Regions from separate parts of the Paenibacillus sp. URB8-2 genome, predicted to be linked through region 1. Evidence: riboswitches for the same ligand, from Rfam matches in the RefSeq annotation. Region 1 holds a riboswitch; the other holds the start of a gene.
What was found. A riboswitch is a leader RNA that binds a small molecule or an ion and turns the genes downstream of it on or off. The one in region 1 is predicted to bind cyclic di-GMP.
Positions count from the first base shown of each region.

Region 2: linked by a shared signal. The riboswitch ahead of PUR_RS26485 (S-layer homology domain-containing protein) and the one ahead of PUR_RS21720 (hypothetical protein) in region 1 are both predicted to bind cyclic di-GMP.

Region 1 is NZ_AP023239.1:4,704,229-4,708,438, forward strand. It holds gene PUR_RS21710 (glycoside hydrolase family 1 protein) at 1-486, opposite strand, end outside; gene PUR_RS21715 (LacI family DNA-binding transcriptional regulator) at 602-1,570, shown strand; cyclic di-GMP riboswitch class I at 1,845-1,944, shown strand; gene PUR_RS21720 (hypothetical protein) at 1,925-2,155, shown strand; gene PUR_RS21725 (polysaccharide lyase family protein) at 2,152-4,210, shown strand, end outside.
Region 2 is NZ_AP023239.1:1,025,925-1,030,134, reverse strand. It holds gene PUR_RS04890 (CYTH domain-containing protein) at 1-337, opposite strand, end outside; gene PUR_RS04885 (3'-5' exonuclease) at 480-1,289, shown strand; gene PUR_RS04880 (MerR family transcriptional regulator) at 1,424-2,176, shown strand; cyclic di-GMP riboswitch class I at 2,441-2,531, shown strand; gene PUR_RS26485 (S-layer homology domain-containing protein) at 2,592-2,807, shown strand; gene PUR_RS04865 (S-layer homology domain-containing protein) at 3,075-4,210, shown strand, end outside.

The sequences.
Region 1 (4,210 bases):
GTTCTTGTATCGGGTAAAAATCGTTCTCGCATAGCGCGCGTAAAAATCAACCAGCTTGCGGTTGACCCATCCGTCGTATTCTCTTGCCAGGTGCAGCGGCGTCTCATAATGGGAGATGGTGACCAGCGGCTCAATGCCGTATTTATGACACTCGTCAAACAGGTCGTCGTAGAACCGCAGGCCTTGTTCGTTAGGCTCAAGCTCGTCCCCTTTCGGGAAAATCCGGGACCAGGCGATGGACGTCCGGAACACCTTGAAGCCCATTTCCGCGAACAGCTTGATATCCTCTTTATAACGGTGATAGAAATCAATCCCGATCAGCTTCATGTTATCATCGGTAGGGACTTCCGTGGGAGGCGTCTTGACTCCATGCGGCATAACGTCCTGAGTGGACCACCCTTTGCCGTCTTCCTGGTACGCCCCTTCAAGCTGGTTCGCGGCTGCCGCGCCGCCCCATAAAAAGCTTTCCGGAAATTGCAAACTCATGTTTCTTCCCGCCTTTTCAGTTGTGATAATATAGGAATACCGCTCTATTTACGCATCCTAAACCTTGGAACGCGTTCCATGTCAAGTATTTTTCATGCGAAGGAGAATAAGCCTTATGTCCACTCTTGACGAGATTGCCAAGCTGTCGGGCTTTTCCAAAACCACGGTGTCCAGGGTCCTGAACCACTCCCCGCATGTCAGCCCGGAGACCAGGGAGAAGATTCTCGCCATTATGAAAGAGATGGACTATGTGCCCAACCGGAACGCCATTTCTTTATCCAAAGGCCAAACCCAGCAAATCGGCATGATCACCATGGACCTCAGCGAGCTTATCCTGCGCTTTATGAACGGCTTCGTCGAAATCTCCGGCCGGTACGGGTTTCAGACGATTATTTATACCACCGGCGGGGATAGGCAAAAGGAGCTGCAGGCCTTCGAGGATCTCAAAAGAAAAAGAGTCGACGCCCTGCTCATTCTGACCTCCGTGAACGATACGAATGTCATTTCTTCCTACTGCAAATATGGGCCGATTGTGTCGTGGCAGCGCATGGACCATCCTGAAATACCGTCAGTCGCTATGAATCAATATGACGGTTATGCCCTCGCCCTGGAGCATTTGATTGAGCGGGGCTATAGGCGTATCGCCAATGCATTCGGCCGCCCCAGCAGCATCAATACCCGAAGCAGACGGTTTGCCTATGAGCAAATCATGGACAAGTATAGTCTTCCTGTGCATGAGAAATGGTATTACTCCTCTATTTACAGAATCCGTGACGGCGAGCGGGTGGTGCGGTCCCTGATGGGCGGAACGGACCGGCCGGATGCGATTCTGTGCTCCAATGATTTGGCGGCGGCGGGCGTCCTCAGCGAAGCGCGCAGACAGAGACTGGACGTGCCCGGGGATCTGGCCATCGTCGGTTTTGATAATTCGGAGCTGTCGCGGACACTCGGCATCACGACCGTCCGGAATCCGATTGCGGGCCAGGCAGAGAACGCTTTTCTACTGCTGGCTCCTGCGCTGCTCGGGCGAAATCCGCAGCTCCAGCCGCTCTCGTTCAGCCTGGTGAAACGGGAGACTACATAGTTATTTATACCCATTATCTCTGTGCCAACCGGTTAAAAAGGACCATTCCTTTTTTAAAGACTAACAAAACATCATAGCCGGGCCGATACTACTATTGAACTGCTGTAAAGAATTATATAGGTTGTATCGGCTATCATCGTCCCAAACAAAACACACCTATTCTCCTACCTTTCTCTTCCCTCCCGCCTATGCAGCCGCAGCCGTTTTAATATAAATTTGCCGTCTGCTGCGCTGGTCCCAGTTTCAAGCCTTTTGCATTATTCAGCTTTACCCATTGTGACAAAGGCAAACTTGCCGAAAGGCAAGGACGCAAAGCCATAGGGCCTTCTTCGTCTCCACATCCGGAGAACGAGGGTGGCAGCCGTGCTGCCGGAAAAAAAGAATGTCTTCGAAGCTGCGCCCGTTACGGAGCGCGGCAGTCAGGCGTTCCGGGGGAAGAGCTTTTTGAACGATTGCCACCGTTTGAACGATTGCCTCGTTTGTGAAAAGTTGTTCCTCCTCCGCCCAAACCGGGCGCTGGTTTGCTTACCCGAGCAAATCGGCGGCGTTAAGGGGTATATTGAACCGGAGGAGAACTTGCTATGATGACCCAACGCAAAAAAAATGATCGACCCGTCCCCGAATTACGTGGAAAGAACGCAAGAAAGGCTTCACATTCCCGCTTCCTCGCCAAAGGCATCGCCGCGCTCATGGCGCTGGGGATCGCCATCGGCAGCCCGTCCATCCCGGCCGTCAAGGCCTTCGCCGATCAGCAGACGGCCGGCTCCGCGCCTGTTACTGTTGCACAAGACGTTTACGGCAATCCTGCAGCCGCCATGCAGCCGGAGTCCGTCCCCGCTGGAACGCTCTGGACCATCGGCACTCATGACGGAAGCTCCGCCGAATTTTCCGATTTCAAAGCCATGACCGCTTCTTACGCCGTCTATTCGCCGGATGCCGAACCAAGCACAAGCGGCTGGAAGTCGTTCCCGAAAGGCATGAAGGCCAGCGTTAACAAAACGCTCAGCATCGATTACTCGCTGAACACCCTGCCTGCTTACGGCCTGGAATTCGACGTGCACATCCTGAATGCCTATATATCCGTTCCCCAGATGGCGGTCTATTCGAACGGCAGGCTGGCGGGGCTTCTGCAGATTGCCGGTACGGCCGGCAGCGGCGGAGCCTACGCCTACCGCGACCTCTATCGTCTGTATATACCGAACGAGCTGCTGAAGACCGGAGACAACACACTGAAGTTGGAGGTATACGCCGGGGCCTATTCCAGTACTTCGGGGAATGCGTATCTGTGGTACGAGTGGGACGAGCTGTCCCTGACCGCGCTCTCCGCCCCGACCTCCGAGCCGATCCACGGCCGGTATGTTCATCTGGGAACCGCTGTCGCCAATTCATTCGTCATCAATGACGATGTAACCCGGCTCCTGCCCGATTTGACGGAATGGCTCGGCATTGCCTACAGCGGAAATATGATGCGGACAGGCTTCTGGTCTGACACGAGGAAAATGTGGCAGAACGGCATCGTCTCCTACCTCCAGACCATGAAAGATCTGAATCTGCAGCCGGTGGTCGGAATCTTCGGCACGGACTTTATGAATAGCGCCGACATGACCGCCGGCCACATGCCTGACAGCATGAAGACGTATTATCGACAGTTCATGGCCGATTATGGCTCGTATTTCTCTTATCTTGAAATGGACAATGAGCCCGGCGTGTTCAATCATAACCAGTCCTCACTCGTGGAAATGGCCCAGTTCCTGAAGTCGGAACAGCCCAATACTCCTTGGGTCAAGATGGTCGCTCCCGGCTGGGCCTACTGGCCGACCAAGGGAACGCCGTACGGCTGGGAGCGGGACCCCGCGCAGCGACGGCCGATCGAAGCGCTGTCGGACCTGACGAACGGCCACAGCTACGGGCTGTCGGGACTTGCGCAGGGACGAGGCGGCGCCCTGAATGAGAATTTGCTCACCTACAACGGCGGCACGGACGAAGGACTGCCGAAGGAAATGGTCATGACCGAATCGGGAGCGAATGATCTGCACGCCGACCAGAGCAAATTCGGCGCTTCAGCGTATAAATTCGCCGCCGCCTTTGACCGGGAAATGCGCGGAGATATCGGCTACGCGGACCATATTATGCAGCATACCGCTTTCGATTCGTCCTCCCCGAACTACGCGCTGTTTGCCCGTCCGGCCAATTGGAGCACGCACCGGTCGGCCGACACGGCGGCCTGGGCGGCCAATTCGGCGGAGGGCGGCGAGACCCGGCTGCGCACCTTCCGCCGCCTGGCGGCGGCCTATGCGACGCACGGCGCGCCGCTGCCCTACACCTTCCTGAGCGGCGACGAATCGGCCGGCCGCAAGATCTATGTCCGCGCCGTCGATACGCGCGCGCTCGGAACGTCTTTGGTCGGCGCCTCGTCCGACAAGCGGATCATCAGCGTCGTGAACTTCGAGCCGGCCGGCACTCCGGCGCGTCATGTGAGCGTCCGGGTCACGCTGCCGGAGAGCGGCATGTACCGGGTGGAGCAGTACGGGGACGGCAGCACCCTGGGCGCTTCCTATTCGGTGGATGACCGAAGTGTATCGTCCTACCTGGACCTCGACCTGACCGTAGCCGCCGGAGAAGCGGTTCAGCTCTATTTGA
Region 2 (4,210 bases), 1.9 Mb from region 1:
CGATTTCCACCGTTACGCCGTTCCATTCGCCGGTAATTCGCTCCTTGATCAGCGGCACGGCCCGGACGGCCCGAATCATTTGTTCGTACAAGCCCTGCGAGATATCGTATTCGATTTCCTCGCGGCTGATGCCAAGCCCGTTCTTGAAGGTATGTGTGTAATGCACCTCGCCGGAAGCGAGATCTTCGATTTTGCGCACGCGCAGCTCCTGCGGTCCGTCCATTGCCAAATACGTCTGCTCGATGCGCTGCCGGCTGTGAATGTTCAGCTTTCCCTCCTGAACAAGCTGCTGCGGAAACTCCGGAAGCAGGAACTTTCGTTCGATTTCTATTGCCATCTATATTTCTCCCCTTTTCACGTAGTCAGGTTAGTAAATTGTAAAATGGCGCTCAAAGGAAGTCAATCCGGGAACAATTTGCTAAAATAGAAGAATCGGTGCGAGAAATCGTACCAGTCCAACATATACGGAGGCAACTTTTGTGGATTATATTATTCTGGACATTGAATTCAACGGCCGTAAGTTTGCCAGCGAGCATCCGATGGAGGTTATCGAGATCGGCGCCGTGCGGCTGGATGCCTCGCTGCGTCCCGTCGACGAGTTTACTTCGCTGATCAAACCCGTGTATTTCGCTACTCTGAATTCTTTCATTAAGAAAAAAACGGGCATCCCGCAGGAAGAAATCGATATCGCCCCACGTTTTCCCAAAGTGATTTCCGCCTTCCTGCGCTGGCTGGACTTAAGCCCGGACGGCGTGCTGCTGCTGACCTGGGGCGGGGAAGATATGAAGCGCATCATCCAGGATACCCGCATGCATAAGCTGGACGACGCCTACTGGATGAAGGCGCCTTACTACGATCTGCTCAAAGGTCTCCTGCGCGCCCGCGGACTGAAGAACGATGTCAGCGTGGAAAGCGCTATGGAGCTTCTGGGCCTTGAATCCGCCGGCTCCGCTCACCGGGCGCTGGGCGACGCGCGCATGACGGCAGATATTTTCCGCGCACTCTTTAGCGAGCTTGATCTGGATCAGGTGAAATATTACAAAGACACCTTCTCCAACGCCCGGGAGCGCAAGACGGTCAAGATCGCGATCAAAGCGATACTGTCGCAAAAAATCGTCCCCACCTGGGAGCTGATTGTGGAGCATTATTTTGCCGGCAAAGTTCCGCTTGACGACCCGCGCAAGGTCGAGGAACTTCAGCGATTTTTTGATGCGGAGCTTGCAAAGACACCCGCCCGCTCCACTTTTTCTACTCCCCCGTCTCCGCCAAATCCGCAGAGCGAAGGCTGAAGTTTAGCAGTCCAGCCTCTTGGGTACAGCCCTTGCTTCGGCAAGGGTTTTTTTCGCTTCAACAAATGTTTGACATTGACGCTGCGTAAAGGTGTACATTGAACTTGTGAGGAGGTGCCAACACGGAATACACAGTGCAAAAGCTCGCGAAGCTCGCGGGAATCAGCGCGCGCACGCTGCGTTATTACGATGAATTCGGGATTTTGAAACCGGACCGTAAGAGCTCCTCCGGCTACCGCATTTATGGCCGGCCCGAGGTCGATCTGCTGCAGCAGATTTTATTTTACCGCGAGCTCGGTCTAAGTCTGGAGAACATTAAGGCTATCGTAACCTCACCCTCGTTCGACGGGACGAAAGCGCTGAGGACGCATCACGGCAAGCTGCTGGCCAAAAGAGAGCAACTCGACCGGCTGATCTCGAATGTGGAGAAGACGCTGGCCGAAAGGGAAGGAAGGATTTCAATGAGCGACACCGAGAAATTTGAAGGCTTCAAGCAAAAAATGATCGATGACAACGAGCAGACCTATGGCAAGGAAGTGCGCGGGAAATACGGCGATGAAGCCGTCGAGCGGTCCAATAAACAGCTGAAGAACATGACCGAGGAACAATATACAGCCATTCAAAAGATTGAAGAGGAGATGTTCGCTTCGCTCGCAGAAGGCATGAAGACCGGCGATCCCGCCGGCGAACCTGCGCAGCACGCCGCCGATCTTCACCGGCAGTGGCTGACGTTCTACTGGGGCAGCTACTCCCCGGAGGCCCATGCGGGAGTCGCGCAGATGTACGTGGACGACGAACGCTTTACCGCTTACTATGATAAGCGCGGAGCAGGGCTTGCCCTTTTCCTTAGAGACGCCGTACTGGCCTACACGGGGAAATCAAACTAAAGGGTTTATCGAGTTTCGCTAGGCTAAGCCAGGGCAAAATGTTTTTTGCCCTGGCTTTTTAAGCTTCATATTCATATGTATGGTTAGCCAGTCGCGGTTTCGAGCCGCTACACCAGCCCCCTCATTACGGCAGTTTTTTCTTCGGTCAGGCAGGACAAAAAATTTAGATCGAATAAATGGGACTTTTGTTGTATGATGGGTGGGATTGTATAATTATTCCTGGGTAATTAAACCCTGGTAGGTTGGTCTTAAGTCAATCTGTAGAATAAGAAACGGCAAATCCGTACGAAAGTCGGAGACGCAAAGCCACGGGTCTAAGCAAGGTCGCTCCTTGTACGACAGCCGGGTTGCCTATATCTCTTCACGGGTTGGCTTTTTTTTGTTGCCATTATTAAAGTTATGAAAGGGAGATTGTATGTTGGGAAGGTTATTAGGTAGAGTCGCATTCATCGTTATGTTTTTTGTAGTGCAAGTCTTATCTTTCTCAGGGCTCTCGTATGCAGAAAGCCAAACTTCATTAAATGACATTAATCGTCATTGGGCCGAGGAAGAAATAAAAGAATGGATAGGCAATGGATTGATCTCGGGCTACGCCGATCGAACCTTTCAACCTGATAAAGTCATCACCTGAGCAGAATTCATATCGCTGGCGAACAAAGCGTTTGGTTTTTCCCATAAGTCTGACCAGACCTTTAAAGATGTCCCGCAGGGAAAATGGTTCTACAACGATGTATCCAAAGCCAAATTTACCGGCTACATTTCGGGGTTCGGAGACGGCACTTTCAGGCCTGATAAACCGATAACGTGAGAAGAGTCTGCCAAAATCATTTACCAGCTTATGCAGTTGGAAGAGGGGACAGTAACGAGAGATACTGAAGCCTTTCAGGATGAACAGCAAATGTCTGCCTGGAGTAAACCATACATAAAAGCGGTTGCTTCCAAGGGTTATCTGAAGGGATATCTGGATAAAAGCTTCCGTCCTCAGAAACCCATCACAAGAGCTGAAGCTGTAGTGGTGCTAGATCAAGCTGTAGGTCAATTGATACACCAGCCTGGAACTTATGAACCGAAAAATACGGTTGGCGGGAACTTGACGATCAACAGCGGCGGCGTCACCCTAAAGAATGCTGTGATTAAAGGCGACCTCATCCTGGCAGCGGGGATTGGCGAGGGCGAGGTGTTGCTTGATCACGTAACCGTTGAAGGAAGAACCATTGTGAATGGCGGCGGGGAAAACAGCATCGTCATTCAAGACTCGACGATGAACCAGGTGATGGTTCAAAAAGATCTCGGCAGAGTCAGAATTTTTACGAAGGGTGATACCAGCATAAGCAATACTGTCATCAAATCGGGAGCGAAGCTGGAAGAAGAACAAGGAAACGAAGCCTTTAAATCGGTTTCCGTTGAAAGTACGTCAGTAAATGATCTCGTGCAATTTGAGGGGACTTTTGTAAAAGTCGCTGTGAAATCGACGGTAACACTCGAAATTTCCGAACAATCCACCATAGCTTTGCTTGAAACCTATACTGGTTCAGAAGGATCTGCAATCAAGCTGCTGGACAAAGCCGTATTGAAAGAGATCATTCTTCAGGCAGCCGCGAAGATCACAGGAGAAGGAACTATCCTTAAAGCTGAGATTAATGCGGAAGGTGTTAGCTTCGAGCAACTCGTAAAGGAGTATATTCTCTCAGCGACAGTGAAGGTCGTGGTAATTGGCGGTAAGGAAGTAGGGAGCAGTAATCCGGTTCCAACGGTTCCTTCGCCAGGAGCAGGGATTAACTCTCCGGGACCCGTCTCTCCCGCGCCCGCATCTCCGGCACCCGTACCTCCGGTCGTGAACCCTGGAATTCCTGTTTCTCCCGGACAGCCGCCTGTAGAGCAGCCTGCCCCCGAACCGGGTAAGGTACTGGATATTAGAGCTGCTTTTATCGTACAGGACAAGCTATATACCCTCTTTCCAACAATCGATGATTATTCGGCCGTAAAATGGAATGTTGCAAATTCGGTCACACAGGAAACACGTACCAGACCGAA